3 regions of the Streptomyces sp. NPDC058697 genome follow, and region 1 is predicted to be linked to each of the others. Evidence: riboswitches for the same ligand, from Rfam matches in the RefSeq annotation. Region 1 holds a riboswitch; each other region holds the start of a gene.
The links. A riboswitch is a leader RNA that binds a small molecule or an ion and turns the genes downstream of it on or off. The one in region 1 is predicted to bind thiamine pyrophosphate.
Positions count from the first base shown of each region.

Region 2: it holds a riboswitch for thiamine pyrophosphate, as region 1 does, so the genes downstream of both, ACFWXQ_RS37470 (thiamine ABC transporter substrate binding subunit) here and thiO (glycine oxidase ThiO) in region 1, are expected to answer to the same signal.
Region 3: it holds a riboswitch for thiamine pyrophosphate, as region 1 does, so the genes downstream of both, thiC (phosphomethylpyrimidine synthase ThiC) here and thiO (glycine oxidase ThiO) in region 1, are expected to answer to the same signal.

Region 1 is NZ_JBHXSU010000012.1:266,695-274,213, reverse strand. It holds gene ACFWXQ_RS27585 (thiazole synthase) at 1-155, opposite strand, end outside; gene thiS (sulfur carrier protein ThiS) at 159-359, opposite strand; gene thiO (glycine oxidase ThiO) at 362-1,579, opposite strand; TPP riboswitch at 1,577-1,690, opposite strand; gene ACFWXQ_RS27570 (hypothetical protein) at 1,743-2,087, shown strand; gene ACFWXQ_RS27565 (NAD(P)/FAD-dependent oxidoreductase) at 2,154-3,383, shown strand; gene ACFWXQ_RS27560 (helix-turn-helix domain-containing protein) at 3,557-3,928, shown strand; gene thiE (thiamine phosphate synthase) at 4,006-4,656, shown strand; gene metF (methylenetetrahydrofolate reductase [NAD(P)H]) at 4,763-5,686, shown strand; gene ACFWXQ_RS27545 (hypothetical protein) at 5,744-6,745, shown strand; gene ACFWXQ_RS27540 (phytoene desaturase family protein) at 6,803-7,519, opposite strand, start outside.
Region 2 is NZ_JBHXSU010000024.1:81,723-89,241, reverse strand. It holds gene ACFWXQ_RS37500 (hypothetical protein) at 1-1,428, shown strand, start outside; gene ACFWXQ_RS37495 (hypothetical protein) at 1,428-3,365, shown strand; gene ACFWXQ_RS37490 (hypothetical protein) at 3,434-3,676, opposite strand; gene ACFWXQ_RS37485 (hypothetical protein) at 3,673-3,912, opposite strand; gene ACFWXQ_RS37480 (hypothetical protein) at 4,085-4,921, shown strand; gene rlmN (23S rRNA (adenine(2503)-C(2))-methyltransferase RlmN) at 4,973-6,079, shown strand; TPP riboswitch at 6,104-6,209, shown strand; gene ACFWXQ_RS37470 (thiamine ABC transporter substrate binding subunit) at 6,289-7,368, shown strand; gene ACFWXQ_RS37465 (ABC transporter permease) at 7,344-7,519, shown strand, end outside.
Region 3 is NZ_JBHXSU010000009.1:193,421-200,939, reverse strand. It holds gene ACFWXQ_RS22950 (SsgA family sporulation/cell division regulator) at 1-346, shown strand, start outside; gene ACFWXQ_RS22945 (YibE/F family protein) at 580-2,079, opposite strand; TPP riboswitch at 2,151-2,307, shown strand; gene thiC (phosphomethylpyrimidine synthase ThiC) at 2,300-4,147, shown strand; gene ACFWXQ_RS22935 (hypothetical protein) at 4,543-5,418, opposite strand; gene ACFWXQ_RS22930 (metallophosphoesterase) at 5,602-6,819, opposite strand; gene ACFWXQ_RS22925 (LacI family DNA-binding transcriptional regulator) at 7,017-7,519, opposite strand, start outside.

The DNA.
Region 1 (7,519 bases):
TTGGGGTTCACGCGCCGCATCGCGACCGTCGTCAGCTCGGTGCCGGACGCGACGAGCGAGCGCTCCAGGACGTCGAGGCTGGGCGCGCCGCCGGTGCCCATGATCAGACGGGACGTGAAGGACGTACCGCCGAGGACGAAGGGATCGTCGGCCATGGGTCAGCCTCCTTGGATGGCGGTGAGGACTTCGACGCGGTCTCCCTCGGAGAGGAGCGTTTTCGACCACTGCGCGCGTGGGACGACGGTTTCGTTGAGTGCGGCGGCGACCCCGGAGGGAGCCGCGGTGAGCGCGGCGACGAGGGTGTCGAGGGCGGTGTCCGGGGCCAGCTGCCGCCGCTCCCCGTTGACGAAGATGCTCATGCTCATGCGCGCTGCTCCGAGAGTGCGGCGGCGCCGAACCGCCTGGGTGTGAAGGGGCGGGCCACGTCCGGGAGTTCACCGGTGGTCAGGGTGTGCGCCATGACGTCCCCGGTGACCGGCGTGAGGAGTACGCCGTTGCGGTAGTGGCCGGTCGCCAGCAGCAACCCGGGGAGCGCGGTCGGGCCGAGCAGGGGCGCGTTGTCGGGGGAGCCCGGGCGCAGTCCGGCACGCGTCTCGGTCAGCGGCAGCTCGGTGATGCCGGGGACGAGTTCGTGGGCGTCCCGCAGCAGCTCGTACACACCGCCGGCGGTCACCGTGGTGTCCCAGCCCAGCTCCTCGCTGGTCGCGCCGACGACCAGTTCGCCGCTCTCCCGCGGTACCAGATAGATGTGGCTGCCGCGCACGACCGCCCGCACGCTGCGGCTCAGGAAGGGCGCGAACCGCTTCGGCACGGTCAGCCGCAGCACCTGCCCCTTCACGGGACGCACCGGCGGCAGTACGTCGTCGGGGACGCCCGTCAGACGCCCGCTGAGGCTGCCCCCGGCGAGCACGACCCGGCCCGCCGAGAGCTCGGTGCCGTCCGCCGTCACGACTCCGGTGGCCCGGTCCCGTACGACGGTCAGGCGGTCCGCCCATGTCCGGTGGAAGGTCACTCCGGCCCGCTCGCAGGCCGTGACCAGGGCAGCTGAGAGGCGCCGCGGATCGACCTGGTGGTCGCTGTCGACCCGGAGCCCGCCGCGCACGCCCGGCGCGAGCATCGGCTCCAGCCGTCGGCACTCACGGCCGCTGAGCCACTCCGACTCCAGGCCCGACCGGAGTTGCAGGGCGTGAACTTCGCGCAGATGGGCGCGGTCGTCGGCGTCGAGCGCGACGGCCAGTGCGCCGCACCGCCGGTATCCGATGTCCTGGCCGGCCGCCTCGGTCAGCTCGGCCGCGAAGTCCGGATAGCGGCGCGCCGAGGCCAGGTTGAGGCCGAGCAGGGTCTGCTCGCCGTAGTGGAGTTCGGTGACGGCGGCCAGCATCCCGGCCGCGACCTGCGCGGCCCCGCCGCCGGGCTCCGGGTCCACGAGCGCGGTCGTGAACCCGCGCTGCGCGGCCCGCCAGGCCGTGACGAGGCCGATGATCCCGCCTCCGACGACCAGGACGTCCGAGGTGCGCGGGATATCGGGTGATGTGCGCGGTGCATCGGGTGCAACGGGTGTCTCCGGTGTACGCGACATGGGCGTCCAGCCCCTCCCTTCGCCGGCATGACCCGGATCAGGTTCGTACGGTCGGAGGCCGTTCCAGCCTCCCTCTCAGCCCGGTGCGTCCGGACTCCCGCGAGTGCTTTACGTTGGCCACCCTAGCCCTTCGCCCCAACAGCCTGTAAGGGAGCCTTCACGCATGGCCCGCTCGCTCGACGGTCTCCTCCTCTCGCCGGTCGCCGACCAGGCGCCGGGCCAGGTGGGCACCCGCACCCGGTTCGCCTATCACGAGAAGGACGGCGAGATCTGGGCCGAGTACGCGGGCGGCGACGTCGTGCGCGGCCACCTCGTGGGCACGCGCGAGGGCGACCGGCTCGACTTCCGGTACGTGCAGCTGAAGGTGGACGGCACCACCTCGTCCGGGCACTGCGTCTCCCTGGTCGTCGAACTGACCGACGGGCGGGTGCGCCTGGAGGAGACCTGGGAGTGGGAGTCCCAGGAGGGCAGCGGGACAAGTGTGGTCGAAGAGGTCAACAAGGGCTGACGCTGTGCAACAGCTCACCGATCGCGCCCCCTGACCGACGATTTCACCAGTGTCTATGGTGATCGTGTGAGTGAGCAGACGCAGGGACGGAGCCCGGCGGCGCGACGGAGCGCCGTGATCGTCGGGGCGGGCATGGCGGGCGTACAGACGGCCGTCGCCCTGCGGGAGCGGGGCTTCACCGGAAGCGTGACCCTGATCGGCGCGGAGCCCCACCAGCCGTACGACCGGCCCCCGCTGTCCAAAGCCGTGCTGCTGGGCAAGGCGGAGGGCTCCGCCTTCGACGTCGACTTCGAAGCGCTCGACGTGGAGCTCCGCCTGGGGCTCGAAGTGACCGGCGTGCACCCCTCGCGGCACGAACTCGACACGGTCGACGGCCCGGTTCCGTACGACGTCCTCGTCATCGCCACCGGCGCCGAGCCGGTCCAACTGCCGGGCGCCCAGGGCGTACCCGGTGTCCATCTGCTGCGCACCCTCGACGACGCCGAACGGCTGCGCCCCGTCCTCGCGCGGCAGCACGACATCGTGGTGGTGGGCGCGGGCTGGATCGGCGCCGAGTTCGCCACGGCGGCGCGCGAGGCGGGCTGCGCGGTGACCGTCGTGGAGGCCGCCGGCCGGCCGCTCGCCGGCGTGCTGCCCGCGGAGGTGGCCGCTCCGATGACCGCCTGGTACGCGGACAGCGGGGCGGTGTTGCGCACCCACGCGCGCGTGGAGCACGTCGAGCCCGGCGAGGTGGTGCTCGACGACGGCTCGCGGCTGCCCGCGGGCGCCGTCGTCGTCGGCATCGGGGCGCGGCCCGCGACGGCGTGGCTGGCCGGTTCGGGGATCGAACTCGGCGCCCGTCGGGAGGTGCTAGCGGACGACCATCTGCGCACCTCGGCCCCGGACGTGTATGCGGTCGGCGACTGCGCCTCGTTCCCGTCCGGCCGCTATGGCGAGCGCCTGCTGGTCCACCACTGGGACAACGCCCTCCAGGGCCCGCGCACGGTCGCCGCGAACATCGTCGGCGAGACGTCCGCCGCGTACGACCCCGTGCCGTACTTCTGGTCCGAGCAGTTCGGCCGCTTCGTCCAGTATGCGGGCCATCACGCGTCCGCCGACGCCATGGTGTGGCGCGGTGACCCGGCCGGACCGTCCTGGTCGGTGTGCTGGCTCCGCGGGGGCCGCCTGGTCGCGGTCCTGGCGGTGGGACGGCCTCGGGACCTGGCGCAGGGGAAGCGGCTGATCGAGGCGGGCACGGCGATGGACTCGGGGCTTCTGTCCGACCCCGCGTTGCCGCTCAAGAGCGCGATCGCGTAGACGCTCCGCCGGGCCGCACGGTCGGAGGTCATCCGGTGTCTGCGGGCCGTCCGTGGCCGGTCGCGCAGTTCCCCGCGTCCCTGACGGGTGCGGGCCTGCGTGAGGGGGCCTGCGTGACACGGTCGCACCGGCCCGGGTACCGACTGTCAGTCCGAGATGGCAGGCTTGTGCTCGTGACCGAGATTGACGCAAAGATCGATGCTCTCGTCCCCGCCTGGCTCACCCTCCCCGACATCGCCGAACAGCTCGGCGTCGAGGTGACCCGCGTCCGGCAGTTGGTCAAGGAAGGCCAGCTCATCGCCGTACGCCGTGGTGAGAACCGCGCGCTGCACGTCCCCGCCGCTTTCATCGACGGGGCCGAGCAGAAGGTCGTCAAGGGCCTGACCGGCACCCTGACGCTCCTGCGGGACGACGGCTTCACCGACGAAGAGATGCTCGAGTGGCTCTTCACCCCCGACGAGAGCCTGCCCGGTACGCCCGCGCAGGCTCTGAGCGAGAATCGCGGCACGGAGGTGAAGCGTCGCGCCCAGGCGCTCGCCGTCTGACCTGATCACGCCGTCCGGCGTACGGGCCGCGATCCTCACGGCCCGTACGCCACCGATACGACACGGGGGACCCACGCATGCCCGAATCCACCGCACGCGCCCGGCTCGCCGACGCCCGGGTGTACCTCTGCACGGACGCCCGCAAGCGCCAGGGCGACCTCGCCGAATTCCTGGACGCGGTCCTGGCGAACGGCGTGGACATCGTGCAGCTGAGGGACAAGGGCATGGAGGCGGCCGAGGAGCTGGAGCACCTCGCCGTCCTCGCGGACGCCTGCCGTCGGCACGGCACGCTGCTCGCGGTGAACGACCGGGCGGACGTCGCCCACGCCATCGGCGCGGACGTGCTGCACCTGGGCCAGAGCGACCTTCCGGTGCCCGCCGCCCGGGCGATCCTCGGCGACGACGTCCTGATCGGCCGCTCCACGCACGCCGACGCGGAGGCCGCTGCCGCCGCCGTCCAGGAGGGCGTGGACTACTTCTGCACCGGCCCCTGCTGGCCGACCCCCACCAAGCCCGGCCGCCACGCGCCGGGCCTCGAACTGGTCCGGTACACGGCAGCGTCGGCCACCGACCGCCCCTGGTTCGCCATCGGCGGCATCGACCTCGGCAACCTCGACGAGGTGCTCGAAGCGGGCGCCCGCCGCGTCGTCGTCGTACGGGCGATCACCGAGGCCGACGATCCGGCCGCGGCGGCGGCGGAGTTCGCGAAGCGCCTGCGTCACGCGTAGGTGCCCCGGGGTCGCAGTTGTCCGAGTGGTGGACAACAAATCGACAAAACGGGCAAATTTCCCGGATCCGGTTGGGGGACCGTCGCCCCCTGACTAACCTGCGGGTATGGCCCTCGGATCTGCTTCCACCAGGACGGACCGCGCACGCACGGTGCGTGACATGCTCGCGACCGGCAAGGCGACGTACTCGTTCGAGTTCTCCGCGCCGAAGACCCCGAAGGGCGAGCGGAACCTGTGGAACGCGCTGCGCCGGGTCGAGGCCGTGGCCCCCGACTTCGTGTCGGTGACGTACGGCGCGGGCGGTTCGACCCGGGCGGGCACGGTCAGGGAGACCCAGCAGATCGTCGCCGACACGACCCTGACCCCGGTCGCCCACCTCACCGCGGTCGACCATTCCATCGCCGAGCTGCGCAACATCATCGGCCAGTTCGCGGACGCCGGGATCCGCAACATGCTCGCAGTGCGCGGCGACCCGCCCGGCGACCCGATGGCCGACTGGGTGGCACACCCCCAGGGCCTGACGTACGCGGCCGAACTCGTCCGGCTCATCAAGGAGTCCGGCGACTTCTGCGTGGGCGTCGCGGCCTTCCCCGAGATGCACCCGCGCTCGACCGACTGGGACCGTGATGTCGCGCACTTCGTCGACAAGTGCCGGGCCGGCGCGGACTACGCGATCACGCAGATGTTCTTCCAGCCGGAGTCGTATCTGAGGCTGCGTGACCGGGTCGACTCGGCGGGCTGCGAGACCCCGGTCATCCCCGAGGTCATGCCGGTGACCAGCGTGAAGATGCTGGAACGGTTGCCCAGGCTGAGCAACGCCTCGTTCCCGGACGCCCTGAAAGAGCGGATCCTCACAGCCAAAGACGATCCGGCGGCTGTACGCTCCATTGGCATTGAGTTCGCCACGGAGTTCTGCGCGGGGCTGCTGGCCGAGGGAGTCCCCGGACTGCATTTCATTACGCTGAACAACTCCACCGCGACGCTGGAAATCTACGAGAACCTGGGCCTGCATCACCCACAGCAGGCCTAGACCGGTCGCATCGTCGTACGACACACTGCGTAGCGGCCACCTGGGAGAGGGGCGTACATGGGCTGGACGGTCCTCTACATCGCATTCGGCATCGTCGCGCTATGGCTGCTCGGCGAGGTACTGCTGCAGTACAAGGCGCGGCTGCGCTGGCGGCTGCTGGCCTTCGCCGGCTTCCTCGGGGTGGTCCTCGGTGTCCTGATTCCGAACGTACTGGTCATCGGCCTGGGTGCCGCGGCCTTCGCCGTCGGGCAGACGTACGTCACGCTCTCGTTCCGCAGCGGCTTCGCGGCCGGCTGGGCCGTCAACGGCCTCGGCGGCGGCCGCACGGGCGGGAGCAAGCGCCGCCGCGGCGAGGAGCGCAAGGACCCGACGCTGGAGGTCACCGACCTCCACGCCGCGGAGACCACGACGTTTCCCAGCCAGGACTTCGGCCAGGACGACCCCTACGGACGCGACGACTCGGTCTTCGGACAACGCCCCGAGACCGCAGCCGAGTCGACCTCCGTCTACGAACCGCAGCCGCTGCCCGACGACACGGGTCAGTACGGCGTCTACAGCGACGCGGCCTACGCCGCCGCCACCGACCCGGCGTACGCGGCTGCCGCACAGGCTCAGGGACAGCAGGCCCAGGGACAGCAGGGCCAGGACCCGCTCGGCCAGAACTACGCGTACGACGGCTACTCCGGCTACGACCAGCAGCAGTACGGCTACGACACCGGGCAGCAGCAGTACGCCGCCTACTCCGACCCGTACATCGGCACGCAGGCCTATGACGCCGCGTCGTACGGCCAGCCCTACGACGCCTCGCAGCAGCAGTACACGCAGCAGGGCTACACCCAGGACCCGTACGCCACCAACGGCGGTTACGCCCCCGAGACCCCGGCCGGCGGAGTCTGGGTGCCGCAGCAGCGCAACACCGAGGACCCGTACGGCGGCGAACTCCCGCCGGAGCAGTCGTATCCGTACGACGGCAACGGGAACAACAACGGCACCAACGGCACCAATGGCGGCAACGGACAGCAGGGCGGCGGCGGGTACGACGAGCAGTACCGGTTCTGAGTGAGCCGGTGCCGACCGGGGCTCAACGCGCCCCGGTCGTCGCCCTGTCACTGTCACTCACTGCGAGCCGCGGAAGTCCGGCCCCTCCACGACGAGTCCGGCGACCAGAGCGCCGGACATCCCCGCGTGCGGCAGTCCGCCGCCGGGGTGCGCCCAGCCGCCGACCGTGAACAGACCCGGTACGCGCGTGCTGTTGGCGGGCCGCAGCAGCGTGCCGTCCACACCGGCCAGCGCGGGAGCGGGCACGGCGCCGTCCTCGGCACCGGTCTCCCTCTCCGTGTCCACCGGGGTGCGGACCTCGCGCCACAGCACGCGCTCGCGCAGGCCCGGTATCGCCCGCTCGGCGGCCGCGACCATGCGGTCGGCGAAGGCGTCGGCGGCGCCCTCGGCGGTCCAGTCGTGGTGTGCCAGGGACGGCACCGTCGCCGTGAGCACCACTGACTCGTGGTCGTCGTCCGGGCGCAGCAGCGGATCGTCCGGCCGGTCCACCCACACGGTGGGCCGCTCCGCCGGCTTCCCGGCCCCGAAGAGGTTCCGCTCGTCGGCGGGGTCCGTCGTGTGAACCACCGTGCGGTGTACGGCGCCTGGCTCGCGCGGGCCGCGCAGGGCGAGGCAGACGACGACCTTGCCGCAGGTCAGGGACGCGGGGTGTGACTCGGGCACGTCACCCTCGTACAGACTGTCGCGACCCGTCAAGGTCTCCAGCAGCTCCGGCGGGCCGCCCACGACGAAGTCCGCCTCGGCGACGGTCCCGTCGCGCAGTTCCACGCCCGC
Region 2 (7,519 bases), on a different contig from region 1:
GTGACGTGCAATCAGCTGGCGGCCGGTGCGATCGCCGGCAGCCTGGAAGAGGGTGTCTCGCCGTTCACCGTGCACTGCCACCTGAAGGAGCAGGTCTACATCCACGGGTGCCAGATCAAGGTCACCGTCGACGCGGACAAGACGTTCAACCAGTTCTCCACGGCACTGTCCGCAGGCGGATTCCTGGGCATTTCGAGCGCCTCCCTCGAATACGCCTACAGCAATCTGGTCACCACCGGTGGAATCATCACCGAGATCCAGATGGACAACGGCGTGCTCACCCCCGAGCTCCAGCAGTGGGTCATGAAGAACGCCGACGACATGCGTACGCGGGCGTTCAACCTCGTCAAGAGCGAGATCTTCGACTGGAAGCCAACGGAACAGTCCCCTGCCACGGCCAGCCGTGGTCTCTTCAGCAGCATTTTCGGCGGCTCGTCGGTCTCCCTGAAGTCGAACTACCAGCACCGCGGTGTCACCTTCACCGAGACGTTCCGGCTGGACACCACCATCAGCGTCCACCAGACCGTGTCGGGCACCCTCAACGATCTGCTTCCCGCCGTACAGGCACACCCCGACCGGTATCTCGCCGTGGTGGACATCGGCGAGCACTTCCGGAAGATCCAGGTGGCCGGGGTCTGCGCGGTGGACTTCGACGACGTACTCGCCGACGGCACCGATCTGCGCGACCCGATCCGGTCCGTCCAACTGGAGGTCGGCTACCCCGACTACCACGATCCCGTCCGCGCCGACGGCACGGTCAACCTGGTGACCCAGGCCCAGGGATTCCATTACACACTCGGCCACAAGAACCCCAGAGCGGGACTGGAACTCGCGATGTGGACCGAGGACAACCCGCAGGACATCGTGAACATCTCCACGCTCCGGCTGGAGGCCGATATCCCCCAGTGGCCCGCCGACCAGGTCAAACTCACCAAGACCATCGTGTTCGACGGGGACGATCCGCGCGTCGACCTGTCCAACGGCGGCAGTGTCTACACCATCGAGCAGACAGGCATCGGACACGCACCCAAGCTCACCGCGGACGAGGTCGGCTATGTCTTCGTGCGGTTCATGCTCGACCGGGTCCTGCCCAAGGACAACATCGCCATGACGCTGACCTGCCGGATCGGCTCGCGCACCGACACCCTCACGATCACCCGGCAGAACCAGAAGAACGCGCTGTGGGAGATCTACTCCGACAAGTTCGTGCGCGAGAACTCCTTCACCTACTCGCTGCAGGTGGAGGTCACCGGCCCGGACTTCACGGACGACCCGGTGATCTGGGGGACCGCCGCTCCCGTCACCGTGCCGCTGCCGTCGGGGCGCCTCAAGTACCTGAACCCGTTCAAGCTGGCGCTGCCTCCGGTCCCGGCCGCCCAGGTCGCCACCGTCAACAGGTACATCGCCACTTATCCGGCGAATCCCTGATGACGGGCCTGGAGGGAGGGGCGCCCTTCCCCGACCGTACCGATCCGGCGATCCACTGGTACGTCCCCCGGTACACGCTCGAACCGGATCCCGACACCGCCTTCCGGTTCGACGCCCGCCGGGAAGGCAACGACGGCGAGGGCGACCCCTTCCACCAGGCCGTTCTCTCCTTCTCGCTGCGCCGGGGCCCCTCCGCCCTGCTGCCCCCGCAAGACACCGGCGACACGATGCTCACCGCGACGCCCGCCCCGACCGGCCCGACCGGCCCGGACGGTGACGTCCGGGCCCCGCAGCCGCAGTACTACGGACTGCCGCTCGTATCGGCCGGCGCCGTCGTACGGGTCGGATACAAGGACCAGGACGGTACGAGCCGGACGCGTGCCTTCCCCGCGGAGGTGGCCGTCACTCCCACCGGACTGCTCGTGACGGCACGCGGCCTGATGGGCGACGACGTCATCCTCGCGTTCACCGGACTCACCGTGACCGCCGCCGTGGCCGTCGACCTGAGCTGCTGGTACACCGTCCCCGTCGCCGACCGGCACGGCGGGCCGATCGTCTACTTCCGCCCGCGGCCGCCGGGCCTCTCCGGCTCCCTGCAGGGCCAGGGCACGCAGCAGGGCGTGGGCCAGTCCGGCACGCTGGATCTGGGCATGAAGTACGCCGGACCGTCCTACCGGGAGAGCCGCACGGTGACCGTGGGCGGTTCGACCACGGTCCTGCACGGCGTCGACCAGCTGCGGCAGTTCGACGTACGGCAGTCGGAGTACGCCGAGGTGACCGCGCTGGGCGACATCCCCTCCCGGTATCCCTCGCTCCGGGCCGTGTACCTGGGAGCGGTGAGCGGCACGCTGATGGCCGTACCGGCCGTCTATGGGGTGTCGCGCGGCAAGGACGGCTGCGCGCAGCAGTGCGACGCGATCCTCGACTCCGGAGCGAACAGCCGCTGCCGGTTCCAGTTCTCCTTCACCCTGGGGCCGGTCGTCGACCCCGTCGACCTCATGCGGCTCTGGGCCGATGCCACCGCGCACCCGGCCCTCAGGGACACGGTCCGGCTGGCCGCTCTCCCGTCCACCCTGGACGGCCGGACGCCGGTCACCTTCTCGTCCTCCCTGGTGAGTCCGCCGTCGTTCGCCGACGGCCCGCGCCCGCATACGTTCCTGGCCGCCATGGAGATCACCGACGACAGCGAACTGCCCGCGATCGTCAAGGCCAACCTCTTTCTGCGACAGCTGACCGCGAGCCGTACGAGACCGCTGTTCGGCCGTGTCGGGCTGCGCCTCGACAGTGTGCACGAGCCCCTCGTCGGCAATGTCGTCCTCAACCTGCACACCACCAGCAGCGCGGACGACCTGGCCGTCGATCTGGCGGATCCCGCCGCGCCCCGGGCACGCAACGCCGCCCCGCTGGACCTCCGGCTGATCCGGTACGGCCGTATCGACGGCACGGGGCTCAGCACCGCACCGCTCGACATCGTCCTGCCCGAGGGCGCGACGACGACGCTGCCGGGCACCGCCGACACCACGGATCTGCGCGTCCATCACACGCTGGCCCTGCCCGATCCGTTCCCGACGACCGCGCTGCGGCGCTATGTCACCGTCACCGCGGTGGACGTGCAGCAGGCTCACCATGTGCTCGCCGTCAACGGCACCGGAGTGAACTTCGCCGCCCGTGGCATCGGCACGATCACCGCCCTGGCCACCCTGCGCGAGGCACCCGGGATCACGGTGCCCGAACTGAGACTCGTGGCGGGGCGCAGGGCGGACAGCACGACCGTCGACATTCCGGTGACGTTCGCGGTCTCCGGCCTGGCCGCGGTGGTGGGCATCACGGTGACCTGGCTCGACCCGGCACGCCCCGCCCTGTCCCTCGACCTCGAACACGACTTCATCGAGCATCCGATCATGGTGCTGACCGGCGAGTTCCTTGACGACCGTTGATGAGGCGGGGCTGTCCTCTTGGGCTGTTGGGGCGCGACCAGCGCCGAGAGGGGCGGCCCGTAGTGCTGTCACTCCGTGCCGTATTCGTGCGGTCGGCCGTCCTGCCAGTCCACCCAGTGCGGATCGTCCAGGAGCTCCCAGGCGTCCGGCAGGCCCGCGCGGCGCAGGAACTCGATCAGGTCGGCGTCGCTGTGCGCGAGGCCGGCGAACCGGGCGCGGATCGACACCCGGCGGCCGCCGGTGCCCGCCGCGCGGTGCACGACGATGGGCGCGGTGCCCTCGCCTTCAGGCTGTGCATGCTCGCGGTTCACAGCTCACCGCGGATGGCATCGGGGGTGGGGGAGGGGGTGAGTCTCCACTCCAACTCGACGGAGGCGGAGGCGGAGGCGGTGGTGGAGGTCGTGGTGCCGGCGAAGGCGAAGGCGGTGGCCGTGGCCGCGGCCACGGCGGAGGCGGAGGCGCTGGTGTCGTCGGTGCGGCGCAGCCGCCGGACCAGCCGATCGCGGTCGCTGCGCCGATGATCCGGGTGAGACACATATTCGTACACGAGTTCGATTGTAGGTCCAGGTGTGGCCCATGGGACAGTGCCCGCGTCCTCCGGCATCAGTCCTGAGTGGGCCGACAGCCCACGACCACGCGCCTGCCCGAGGCCGTGTTCCGCGGGATGGGTAGGTTTGTCGCACCGCTGAAGGAGATGTGCGATTGAAGGAGGGCGTGCGATGCCGGACCGCCGTAGAGCTCTGTACGTGACCGATCTCGCCTACCAGGCGCGGGGGCGGCGCTACTGCGACGAGGACATCTTCCTGACCTCCCGGCTGCGCGACGACTTCGACGTAGCCCTGTGCCACCCGCTGGACGCAGCCGCGCTGATGGACGCCTTCGATGTGGTCGTGGTCCGCAACAGCGGGCCCGTGCTGCACTACCAGAAGGAGTACGACGCCTTCCGGGAGCGGGCCACGGCCGGCGGCACCCTGGTCTACAACCCGCTGTCCGGGCGCGGCGACATGGCCGGCAAGCAGTACCTGCTGGATCTGACCGCCGCAGGACACCCGGTCATCCCCACCGTCGACCGGCCCGAGGACCTGCACCTGCTCCCCGAGACCGGCCAGTACGCGGTCAAGCCCAAGGTGGGCGCGGACTCCATAGGCCTGGCCTTCGTGCCCCGCGAGCAGCTCGGCGGCCTCGACTACGGCGACATCCTGGTCCAGCCGCGCATCGACTTCCGCGACGAGGTGTCCTTCTACTACGTCGACGACGCCTTCCAGTACGCCCTTCACGCCCCCGATCCCGAGCGCCGCTGGGTCCTCGATCCCTACGAGCCCACCGACGCCGACCTGGCCTTCGCCCGGCGCTTCATCGACTGGAACACCCTCGATCACGGCATCCAGCGAGTGGACGCCTGCCGCACCCCGGAAGGCGAGCTGCTCCTCGTCGAGCTGGAGGACCTCAACCCGTACCTGTCCCTGGACCTGGTCGCCGACCGGACCCGCGACTCCTTCGTGGCGAGCATGACGCAATCCCTCCACCGGTTCCTGGATGCCCAGCCCCGCGGCTGAGACCGCCGGGGGCACAAGTCACACGAATCGATCTGCGACACTGGTACAGCCATGCCTAAGCCCGGAGAACTCACTTTCGTTGCCCCCCGCGGAGCCAAGAAGCCGCCGCGGCACCTTGCCGATCTCACGCCTGCCGAGCGTAAAGAGGCGGTTGCCGCGGTCGGTGAGAAGCCGTTTCGTGCCAAGCAGCTGTCGCAGCACTACTTCGCGCGGTACGCGCACGATCCGGAGCAGTGGACCGACATCCCCGCGGGATCGCGCGCCAAGCTGCAGGAGGCGCTGCTGCCCGAGCTGATGACGGTCGTGCGGCATCTCTCCACCGATGAGAACACCACCCGCAAGACCCTCTGGCGGCTCTTCGACGGCACGCTCGTCGAGTCCGTGCTGATGCGCTACCCGGACCGGGTCACCATGTGCATCAGCTCACAGGCGGGCTGCGGGATGAACTGCCCGTTCTGTGCGACCGGGCAGGCCGGTCTCGACCGGAATCTGTCCAGCGCCGAGATCGTGCACCAGATCGTGGACGGGATGCGGGCGCTGCGGGACGGGGAGATCCCCGGTGGGCCGGCCCGGCTCAGCAACATCGTCTTCATGGGCATGGGCGAGCCGCTGGCCAACTACAAGCGGGTCGTCCAGTCCATCCGGGCCCTCACCGACCCCGAGCCGGACGGGCTCGGGCTGTCGCAGCGGGGGATCACCGTATCCACGGTCGGTCTCGTCCCCGCCATCAACCGCTTCGCCGACGAGGGCTTCAAGTGCCGCCTCGCCATCTCCCTGCACGCACCGGACGACGAGCTGCGCGACACCCTCGTCCCGGTCAACACGCGGTGGAAGGTGCGGGAAGTGCTGGACGCCGGGTGGGAGTACGCGGCGAAGTCGGGCCGCCGGCTCTCCATCGAGTACGCGCTCATCCGGGACATCAACGACCAGGCGTGGCGCGGTGACCGGCTCGGGCGGATGCTCAAGGGCAAGCCGGTGCATGTGAACCTGATCCCGCTGAACCCGACACCCGGCTCCAAGTGGACCGCCTCGCGGCCCGAGGACGAGAAGGCGTTCGTCGAGGCGATCGCCGCCCATGGTGTGCCCGTCACCGTCCGGGACACCCGTGGCCAGGAGATCGACGGGGCCTGCGGGCAGCTCGCGGCCACCGAGCGGTAGTCTGGCGGACGTACGTACATCTTCATATTCCGACAGGGGAGCGCCACAGCGCTGAGAGTGCGGGACAGCCCGCAGACCCTCTGAACCTTGCCCAGGTCATTCTGGGTAGGAAGTTCGGTCACTACTCAAGCTGTTGCGCCCTGCCCGGGAACCGACCGAGGTCCCGGGCAGGGCCGCGTCTCTTCCTGGTCACCCCCAGGAGGAATTCAGTGAGCACCACCAGGAAGTTCACGGCCGTGGCCGTGGGGCTCGGCCTCGCCGCGCTCACCGCGTGCGGTTCGTCCGACTCCGGCGACGAGGGCTCCGGGTCCAAGACCGTCACCCTCGTCAGCCATGACTCCTTCGCCTACACCAAGGCCGTGCTGAAGGACTTCGAGAAGGAGTCCGGCTACAAGGTCAAGGTCCTCAAGGACGGCGACGCCGGTACGGCCGTCAACAAGGCCATCCTCACCAAGGACAACCCGCAGGGCGACGTCTTCTTCGGCGTCGACAACACCCTGCTGTCGCGCGCGCTCGACAACGGGCTCTTCCAGTCGTACGAGGCCAAGGGCTCGGACCTGATCCTGCCGCAGTACCGGGTCGACCAGGACAAGCACCGCGTCACGCCCATCGACTCCGGTGACATCTGCGTCAACTACGACAAGGCCTACTTCAGCAAGCACAAGCTGGCCCCGCCGACGTCCTTCGACGATCTGATCAAGCCCGAGTACAAGAACCTGCTGGTCACCGAGAACGCCTCGACGTCCTCGCCCGGCCTCGGTTTCCTCCTCGGGACCGCCGCGAAGTACGGGGACGACGGCTGGCAGGACTACTGGAAGAAGCTCAAGGCCAACGGCGTGAAGGTCGTCGACGGCTGGGAGCAGGCCTACAACGTGGAGTTCTCCGGGTCCGCCGGCGGCAAGAAGGCCAAGGGCGACCGGCCGCTCGTCGTCTCGTACGCCTCGTCCCCGCCCGCCGAGGTCATCTACGCCGACCCGAAGCCGAAGACCGCGCCGACCGGTGTCGCGGACGGCACCTGCTTCCGCCAGGTCGAGTACGCGGGCCTGCTCAGCAACGCGAAGAACAGCAAGGGCGGCAAGGCGCTCATCGACTTCCTGGTCGGCAAGACCTTCCAGGAGGACATGCCGCTGAACATGTTCGTGTACCCCGTCGTCGAGGGGGCGAAGGTGCCCGCCGAGTTCACCAAGTTCGGCCCGGCCGCCGAGAACCCCGAGACCCTCGACCCCGCCAAGATCGCCGACAACCGTGACGAGTGGGTCAAGTCATGGACCTCGCTCGTACTGAAGTAGAGCCCCCCGCCGAGGCGGAGCCGCCCGCGCGCCGGCGTCCGCGCCTCCGTCCGCGCCCCCGCACGCGCCCGCGTACGGGGAGCGCGGCGCGGCTCGCTCTCATGGCCGTGCCCGTCGCGTTCTTCGGGCTCTTCTTCGCCTATCCGGTCGC
Region 3 (7,519 bases), on a different contig from region 1:
CTGTGATCCCTATGCCGTGCGGCTGACCTTCCACCTGCCCGGTGACGCGCCGGTGACCTGGGCCTTCGGCCGGGAACTGCTGATCGACGGGGTGGGCCGGGCGTGCGGGGACGGTGATGTGCACATCGCTCCCGCCGACACCGAGGGGTTCGGCGACGTGCTGATCCGGCTTCAGGTGGGCTGCGACCACGCGTTGTTCCGCTGCGGTACGGCGCCGCTGCTGGCGTTCCTCGACCGTACGGACAGGCTGGTGCCGCTGGGCCAGGAGCGTTCCCTCGCGGACTTCGACACGCACCTCGACGAGGCGCTCAACCGCATCCTGGCGGAGGAGCAGAGCGCCGGCTGAAGAGAGACGGGGCCGGGGCAGGACGGACGCTGCCTGGCCGTACGTCGTCCCGTACAGGTGTGACGCGTGCTCATCCCAACCGGCGCCGGCCGTACGTCATACCGCTTGTGGCTTCGCGGCTGCGCGGGCTGCTGTAACGCTTCTTCTCAGCTCTCAGCTCTCAGCTTCCAGTTCTCGGCGCTCAACTCTCGGCAACCGGGGCCGGGTCCGGCAGGGGCCGGCACGGGCCCGCTTCAGTGCTTGCGGCGGCGGCCACTCCCGCCACGCAGAGGCGCCCTGGCGCCTGACTGGGGCTGCGGCTGCGGCTGTGGCTGTTCCTGCTGTGCCGGGGCGGCGGGGCCCGGGCGGTCGGCCGAGACCACCAAGGCGGCGAGAACCGTCGTCACCGGCACGGAGGCGACCAGTCCGATCGAGCCGACGAGCGTGCGCACGATCTCCTCGGCGACCAACTCGCTGTTGGCCACCGTCCCCACACTGCTCTGCGCGATGGAGAAGAGCAGCAGCAGCGGCAGCGCGGCGCCCGCGTAGGCGAGGACGAGCGTGTTGACGACCGACGCGATGTGATCGCGTCCGATGCGGATGCCGGCGCGGTACAGCCCGCGCCAGCCCATCGTCGGATTGGCCTCGTGCAGCTCCCAGACCGCCGACGTCTGCGTCACCGTCACGTCGTCGAGCACACCCAGCGAGCCGATGATGATGCCCGCGAGCAGCAGGCCGCTCATGTCGATGGACGGGTACAGCCCGTGGATCAGACCGGTGTTGTCGTCCGTGTTGCCGGTCAGCGCTGCCCAGTCGATGAACAGCGAGCCGAGCAGCCCGATCAGCAACAGGGAGAGCAGGGTGCCGAGCACCGCCACGGACGTACGGGCGGACAGTCCATGGCACAGATAGAGCGCGATCAGCATGATGGCGCTCGCCCCGACCACCGCCACGACCAGGGGGTTCGAGCCCTGCAGGATCGCGGGAAGGATGAAGAACGTCAGGATGAGGAAGCTGGCGGCCAGCGCGACCAGTGCCATGACGCCGCGCATCCGGCCCACCACGACCACGGCGACGGCGAAGATCCCGGCGAGCAGCGTCATCGGGAGCTTGCGGTTCACGTCGGTGACCGAGTACTGGAGCTCCTTGGGGGCGTCCGGCGCATACGCGACGATCACCTCCTGGCCCTCCTCCAGCTGCCGCGAGGAGTCCGGCTGGACGATCTCCGTGAACGTACGGCCCTTGTCCTTTCCGGTGTCGACCCGGACCGTCGCCTTCTTGCAGCTGCCGGTCGCCTGCTGCTGCGCCGACGAGCCCTCGGCGGTCGAGGTGTCGCCGGTCGGCGTCTCCCCCGAGGCGTTCACCGACTTGCAGTCGACCTTGTCGACCTTGGTCACCGTGGCCTGCTGGGTCTGCCGGTCGAAGCCCACACCGGTGCGCTCGTGCCCCGGGGCGCCGCCGGGCCAGAGCACCACGAGGCCGACGACGACCGCCGCCGCGAAGGGGATCAGCACGGCCGCGATGACCTTGCGCAGATGCATCGAGACAGGCGCTGCGGGTCCATGACTGTGCGAGTGTCCGTGCCCGCCGCCACCCGGTCCACCGCCGTCACCACCACCGGGCCGGTCTCCGCCGCCGCCCCCTCCGGGGCCGTGGGGTCCGTTCCCAGGTCCGCCGCCGTGCCCATGGCCGTCATGGCCGTGTCCGTGGGGCGGTTCGGACGGCGGAAGTGGGGGCTGCTGCGTCGTGGTCACCGACCGATCATCGCAAGAACAGCCCGGGCCCACTGTTCACCGCGCCACATCTGACGCTAGCGTGGAGGCACCTTTGCACACGCGGGAGCTCGGAGCACCGGGCTGAGAGGGCGCTGACCTCCGTAGACGCGATGTTTCACGTGGAACATCGCCGGACGGAAATCGCTGCGTCGACCGCCGAACCTGTTACCGGGTAATGCCGGCGTAGGGAGTAGGTCTCATGACCAACAAGGACGTACGCACGCCTGCCTCCAGCCTGACGGACGGGGCGTTCGCCTCGGCCGAGAGTGGCGGAGTGACTGCTTCGCCCGAGAACGGCGAGGCCGGGAAGTCCATCGGCTGGCACAAGGCGTATGTCGAGGGTTCGCGCCCCGACCTGCGGGTGCCGGTCCGTCAGGTGCACCTCACCAACGGGGAGTCGGTCACTCTGTACGACACCTCCGGCCCGTACACCGATCCGAGCGTCGACACCGACGTACGCAGGGGCCTCGGGGCCCTCCGGGCCAACTGGATCATCGCCCGCGGAGACACCGAGGAGTACGCGGGCCGCCCCGTCCGACCCGAGGACGACGGGATCAAGCACACCTCACCGCGCGGCGGACTGCGCAACCTCGACGCGGTCTTCCCGGGGCGCCCGCGCCAGCCCCGGCGCAGCCGTGACGGACAGGCGGTGACGCAACTCGCTTACGCCAGGCGGGGTGAGGTCACACCGGAGATGGAGTACGTGGCCATCCGGGAGAACGTTTCTCCCGAGGTCGTCCGCGAGGAGATCGCGGCGGGCCGGGCCGTACTGCCGGCCAACGTCAACCACCCGGAGATCGAGCCGATGATCATCGGCAAGCGGTTCCTGGTGAAGGTCAACGCCAACATCGGCAACTCCGCGGTCACCTCATCCATCGAGGAGGAGGTCGAGAAGATGACCTGGGCGACCCGTTGGGGCGCCGACACGGTCATGGACCTGTCCACCGGCCGCAACATCCACACCACGCGGGAGTGGGTGCTGCGGAACTCCCCCGTCCCCATCGGCACGGTCCCGCTCTACCAGGCGCTGGAGAAGGTCGACGGGCGGGCCGAGGAGCTGACCTGGGAGATCTACAAGGACACGGTCGTCGAGCAGGCCGAGCAGGGCGTGGACTACATGACCGTCCACGCGGGTGTGCGGCTGCCGTTCGTCCCGCTGACCGCGAACCGCAAGACCGGGATCGTCTCGCGCGGCGGCTCGATCATGGCGGCCTGGTGCCTGGCGCACCACAAGGAGTCGTTCCTGTACGAGAACTTCGAGGAACTCTGCGAGATCCTCGCGGCGTACGACGTCACGTACTCGCTCGGCGACGGGCTCCGGCCCGGTTCGATCGCGGACGCCAACGACCCTGCCCAGTTCGCGGAGTTGAGGACGCTCGGGGAACTCAACAGGGTCGCGAAGCGTTTCAACGTACAGACCATGATCGAGGGCCCGGGGCATGTCCCGATGCACAAGATCAAGGAGAACATCGACCTTCAGCAGGAGATCTGTGATGAAGCTCCGTTCTATACGCTCGGCCCGCTGACGACGGACGTCGCCCCTGCGTACGACCACATCACCTCCGGCATCGGTGCCGCGATGATCGCCTGGTGGGGCACGGCCATGCTCTGCTACGTCACGCCCAAGGAGCACTTGGGCCTGCCCAACCGTGACGACGTCAAGACGGGCGTCATCACCTACAAGATCGCGGCCCATGCGGCGGACCTCGCCAAGGGGCACCCGGGCGCACAGGAGTGGGACGACGCGTTGTCGGACGCCCGCTTCGAGTTCCGCTGGGAGGACCAGTTCAACCTGGCCCTCGACCCCGACACGGCCCGGGAGTTCCACGACGAGACCCTCCCGGCCGAGCCCGCCAAGACAGCGCACTTCTGCTCCATGTGCGGGCCGAAGTTCTGCTCGATGAAGATCAGCCACAGCATCACCGAGCAGTTCGGTGGCACGGCGGCCGCGGGCGCTACGGCCGAGGAGGTCGCCGAGGGGATGCTCCAGAAGTCGAAGGAGTTCGCGGCCAGCGGAAACAGGGTGTACCTGCCCATGGCCGACTGACTCCGGCGCGCCGTCCGACCCGACCTCTTCTCCGAGGTCCCGGCCATCCCGGCCGAGACCTCACGGAGGATGGCGACGCCTTGCCCCGGGCCGTACCGGTAGAGACAAGATCGAGCCCGGTGTGATCAACTTCCGGCTGCGGACCTGCTCGACTCGTGCCGTACGCAGCCTGAGGCAGCGGGAGGAGTCCAGTCCGGCGTGGAGAAGCTTCGCCCTGGTGCATGTAGAAACGGAATGAAGGCGCGCGATGAGGGCGCGGCGCGATGGCCGTGCCTGCCGGGACGCGGCCGTCGCGGGCCCAGTGCCCGCGACGCTGCGGCCGGTCGGTCCCTGCTCCCGCCTGGCCGCGCCCGGTTGCCGGCCCCGCTCAGGGCCGGGCCCGGGCGAGGGCGGGGCTACTCCGGCTGGTGCTCCGGCCCCCCGAAGTCGGGGCTGCTGAAGTCCGGGCTGGAGAAGCTGGGGCGGGGTCCCGCTGTCGGGCCGCCGTCCGGGCTGCTGAAACCTGGCCGGTTGTAGCCGAGTTGGGGCATCCGGCTGATCGGCGCCGACGGCTTCGTACGGCCGAGGGCGGCCGTGCCCGGGTCGGCGAGGGCCTCCCTGAGGAACGGCATGATGCCGCGCTCCAGAAGGGCGTCGTGCCAGGCTTCCCTGGCGCGGTTCACCTCTTCGCTGCGTTCGCCGTGCGCGTCGGCCTGAAGTGAACTGGCGCCGTTGCGCAGGGCGGCGAGCAGGAGACCGACCGCGGCCACCAGGATCGTGACGGCCGTGATGGCTCCGAAGACCCACCCGGTGGTGAGGAGGGTCTGGGCGATGCCCGGCTGGGGGTCGAGCATCTTCAGTATGTAGCCGACGAGCAGGAAGATCGCCGCGGCGGTGCCGGCGAGGACGGGGGCGAGCACGGCGACGACCGCCGCGGCACCCGCCCCGGCGGTCTCGGCGACCTCTCCCATGGTGGTGGCGAGCCCGACCGCGCCCGTGGCCGGATCCGTGGTGCTGCTGCTGGATCCTTCGCGGACGGGAGGGGTGGACGGCGCCGGCTGGCGCAGTTCCTCGCGGACCTTCACATAGTGCTGGTACTCGGTCGCCGCGGCTGCCGTGATGAGAGCGGTGGCGTTGAGCGCCATCGTGCGCAGTTGTTCGGGGTTGAGCCGCTGACCGACAGCGGCGAGTTCCGGACGGTGTGGTGCGGAGCGCAGCGCCTCATCGAGGATCCGCTCGTACTCTTGGCGGTCCTCGCTCAGCAGGTGCTGCGGAACGCTGTTCATGTGCATCCCCCGATGCTCCGTAGGGCTTGGGGCTCGGCATGCTGACGAGCCGTCGGGCAGAAACGGAGGGGAGCCTGCTACGGATAAGCCGATGGTAGAGCGGTGACGGCACACGGTGACAGGGGGTTTCCAGAATTTGCCCCTGTGTTGTGCTTGTCCTCCGTCGGGGGACGCCTGCCCGATGAACGCTCAGCCATCCAGAGGAAGTTGCTGGACCAGTAGCTTTCCGGCCATGGTCACGCCGCCGTCCATCGCGATGGCGAGCCCGTCGGCGTACACATGCGGTTTCTCGACGACGGGGTTCGGGGAATCCTCCCCTTCCTCCGAGCCGACCTCTCCCAGGAGATAGGGAATGGGGCTGTGACCATGGACGATGCGTGAACCGCCGTACATGTCCAGCAAGGAGCGCACCGCCTGGGCACCGCCGTCGTCGCGGAACGCGAAGCGCTTGGTGAACTTGCGGAAGACGTCCCAGCACTCGTCCGCGTCATTGCGGGTGAGCGTTTCGCGGACGGTGTCGTTGACCGCTTCGATGGAGTCGCCGTAGTCGAGATAGGCGGTGGTGTCGGAGTGCACCAGAAGGTGCCCGTCGGCCATCTCCATGGCGTCGAGGCGGGCCATCCACTGGAGATGGTGGTCCTGGAGGCGCTCCATGTCGGTCTTCTGGCCGCCGTTCAGCAGCCAGGCGGCCTGGAAGGTGGCCGTTCCCGCCCCGGAGTTGACGGGGGTGTCACCGAACCGCTTGGCGCCGAGCAGCAGCAGCTCGTGGTTGCCCATCAGCGCCTTGCAGTAGCCCCCGGCGGCGGCGGCCTCCGCGGACAGCCGCATCACGAGGTCGATGACGCCGATGCCGTCGGGCCCGCGGTCGGTGAAGTCACCGAGGAACCACAGCCGCGAGGTGCCCGCCGCCCAGCTGCCGTCGATATCGATGAGGCCCTTCTCGCGCAGCGCGGCGACGAGCTCGTCGAGATAGCCGTGGACGTCACCGACGACATAGAGCGGTCCCGGGCCTTCGGCGGGCTGGACGACCGGCCCGGCCTCGGGTTCTACCGGTACCTGAAGGGTGTCACCGCGGTTGATGACGGGCAGATCGCGCTGCGTCGGTGTGTAGCCCGCCGACTCGCCGGCCGGTCCCGCGCCCTCGCCGGGAGGCGTCTGCTGCGCGTAGGGGCCGGGTCGGCCGTACTGCCGCGAGCCCTCGGCGTAGGGACCGGCGGACTGGTCCCGGGCCTGGTCGTACGGCTCGGCGGCCTGGTCGTACACCTCGCCGGACTGCGGGTACGGGCCGGGGGACTGCGTGTACGGACCGGCCTCGTGGACGTACGCCGGCACGCGGAAGTCGCGCACCGTCGGCGTACGCATCTCGGGTCCCTGACCGGCCCCCTGAGTCATCGACCCCTCCACCACCATCGCGCCGCATCTGCACCGCGTCGGACTGCCTGGTCGCAGCGGCCCGCGGTGTCGTCCGCCCATCATAGGAATGCGGATCGCGCCATGTGATGACCCAGGGGTGGTGAATCGGAGCAGAACCCCAGTTCACCGTGGTTTTCTCCCGAATTGGGAGGGGCTTTCCGCGCCGGATTTACCCGTAGGTCATCCGGAGGTCATTCCTCCTCCGGTGATCGGGGCGGGCTGACGGTCGTCCGGGGCGGCCGTCGCTGCGAGGACGTCCGCACGATCAGCTCGGTCGGTATCACCTGCTCGACCGGTTGGTCCGATTCGACCCCCTCGATCGCGTCGATGAGGAGCTGGACCACGGCCGTGCCGATGCGGCGCGGTTTGAGCGAGAGTGTCGTGACGGGCGGCTCGGTGTTGGCGTACACGGTGGACTCGCTGCAGCACACGAGCAGCAGGTCCTCCGGCACGCGCAGTCCGTAGCGGCGGGCCGCCGCGAGGAGGTCGGTGCCGTTCGGGTCGAACAGCCCGTAGACGGCGTCCGGCCGGTCGGGCCGGGCGAGGAGCCGGTCGGCGGCGACGGCCCCAGCGCACGGATCGTGCGCGGGATAGGCCTCGTAGACCGGATCCTGGCCCACGCGCTCGCACCAACGCAGGTACGCGGTCGTGGACAGATGTGTGTACGTGTCCGTGGTCGTCCCCGTGAGGAGGC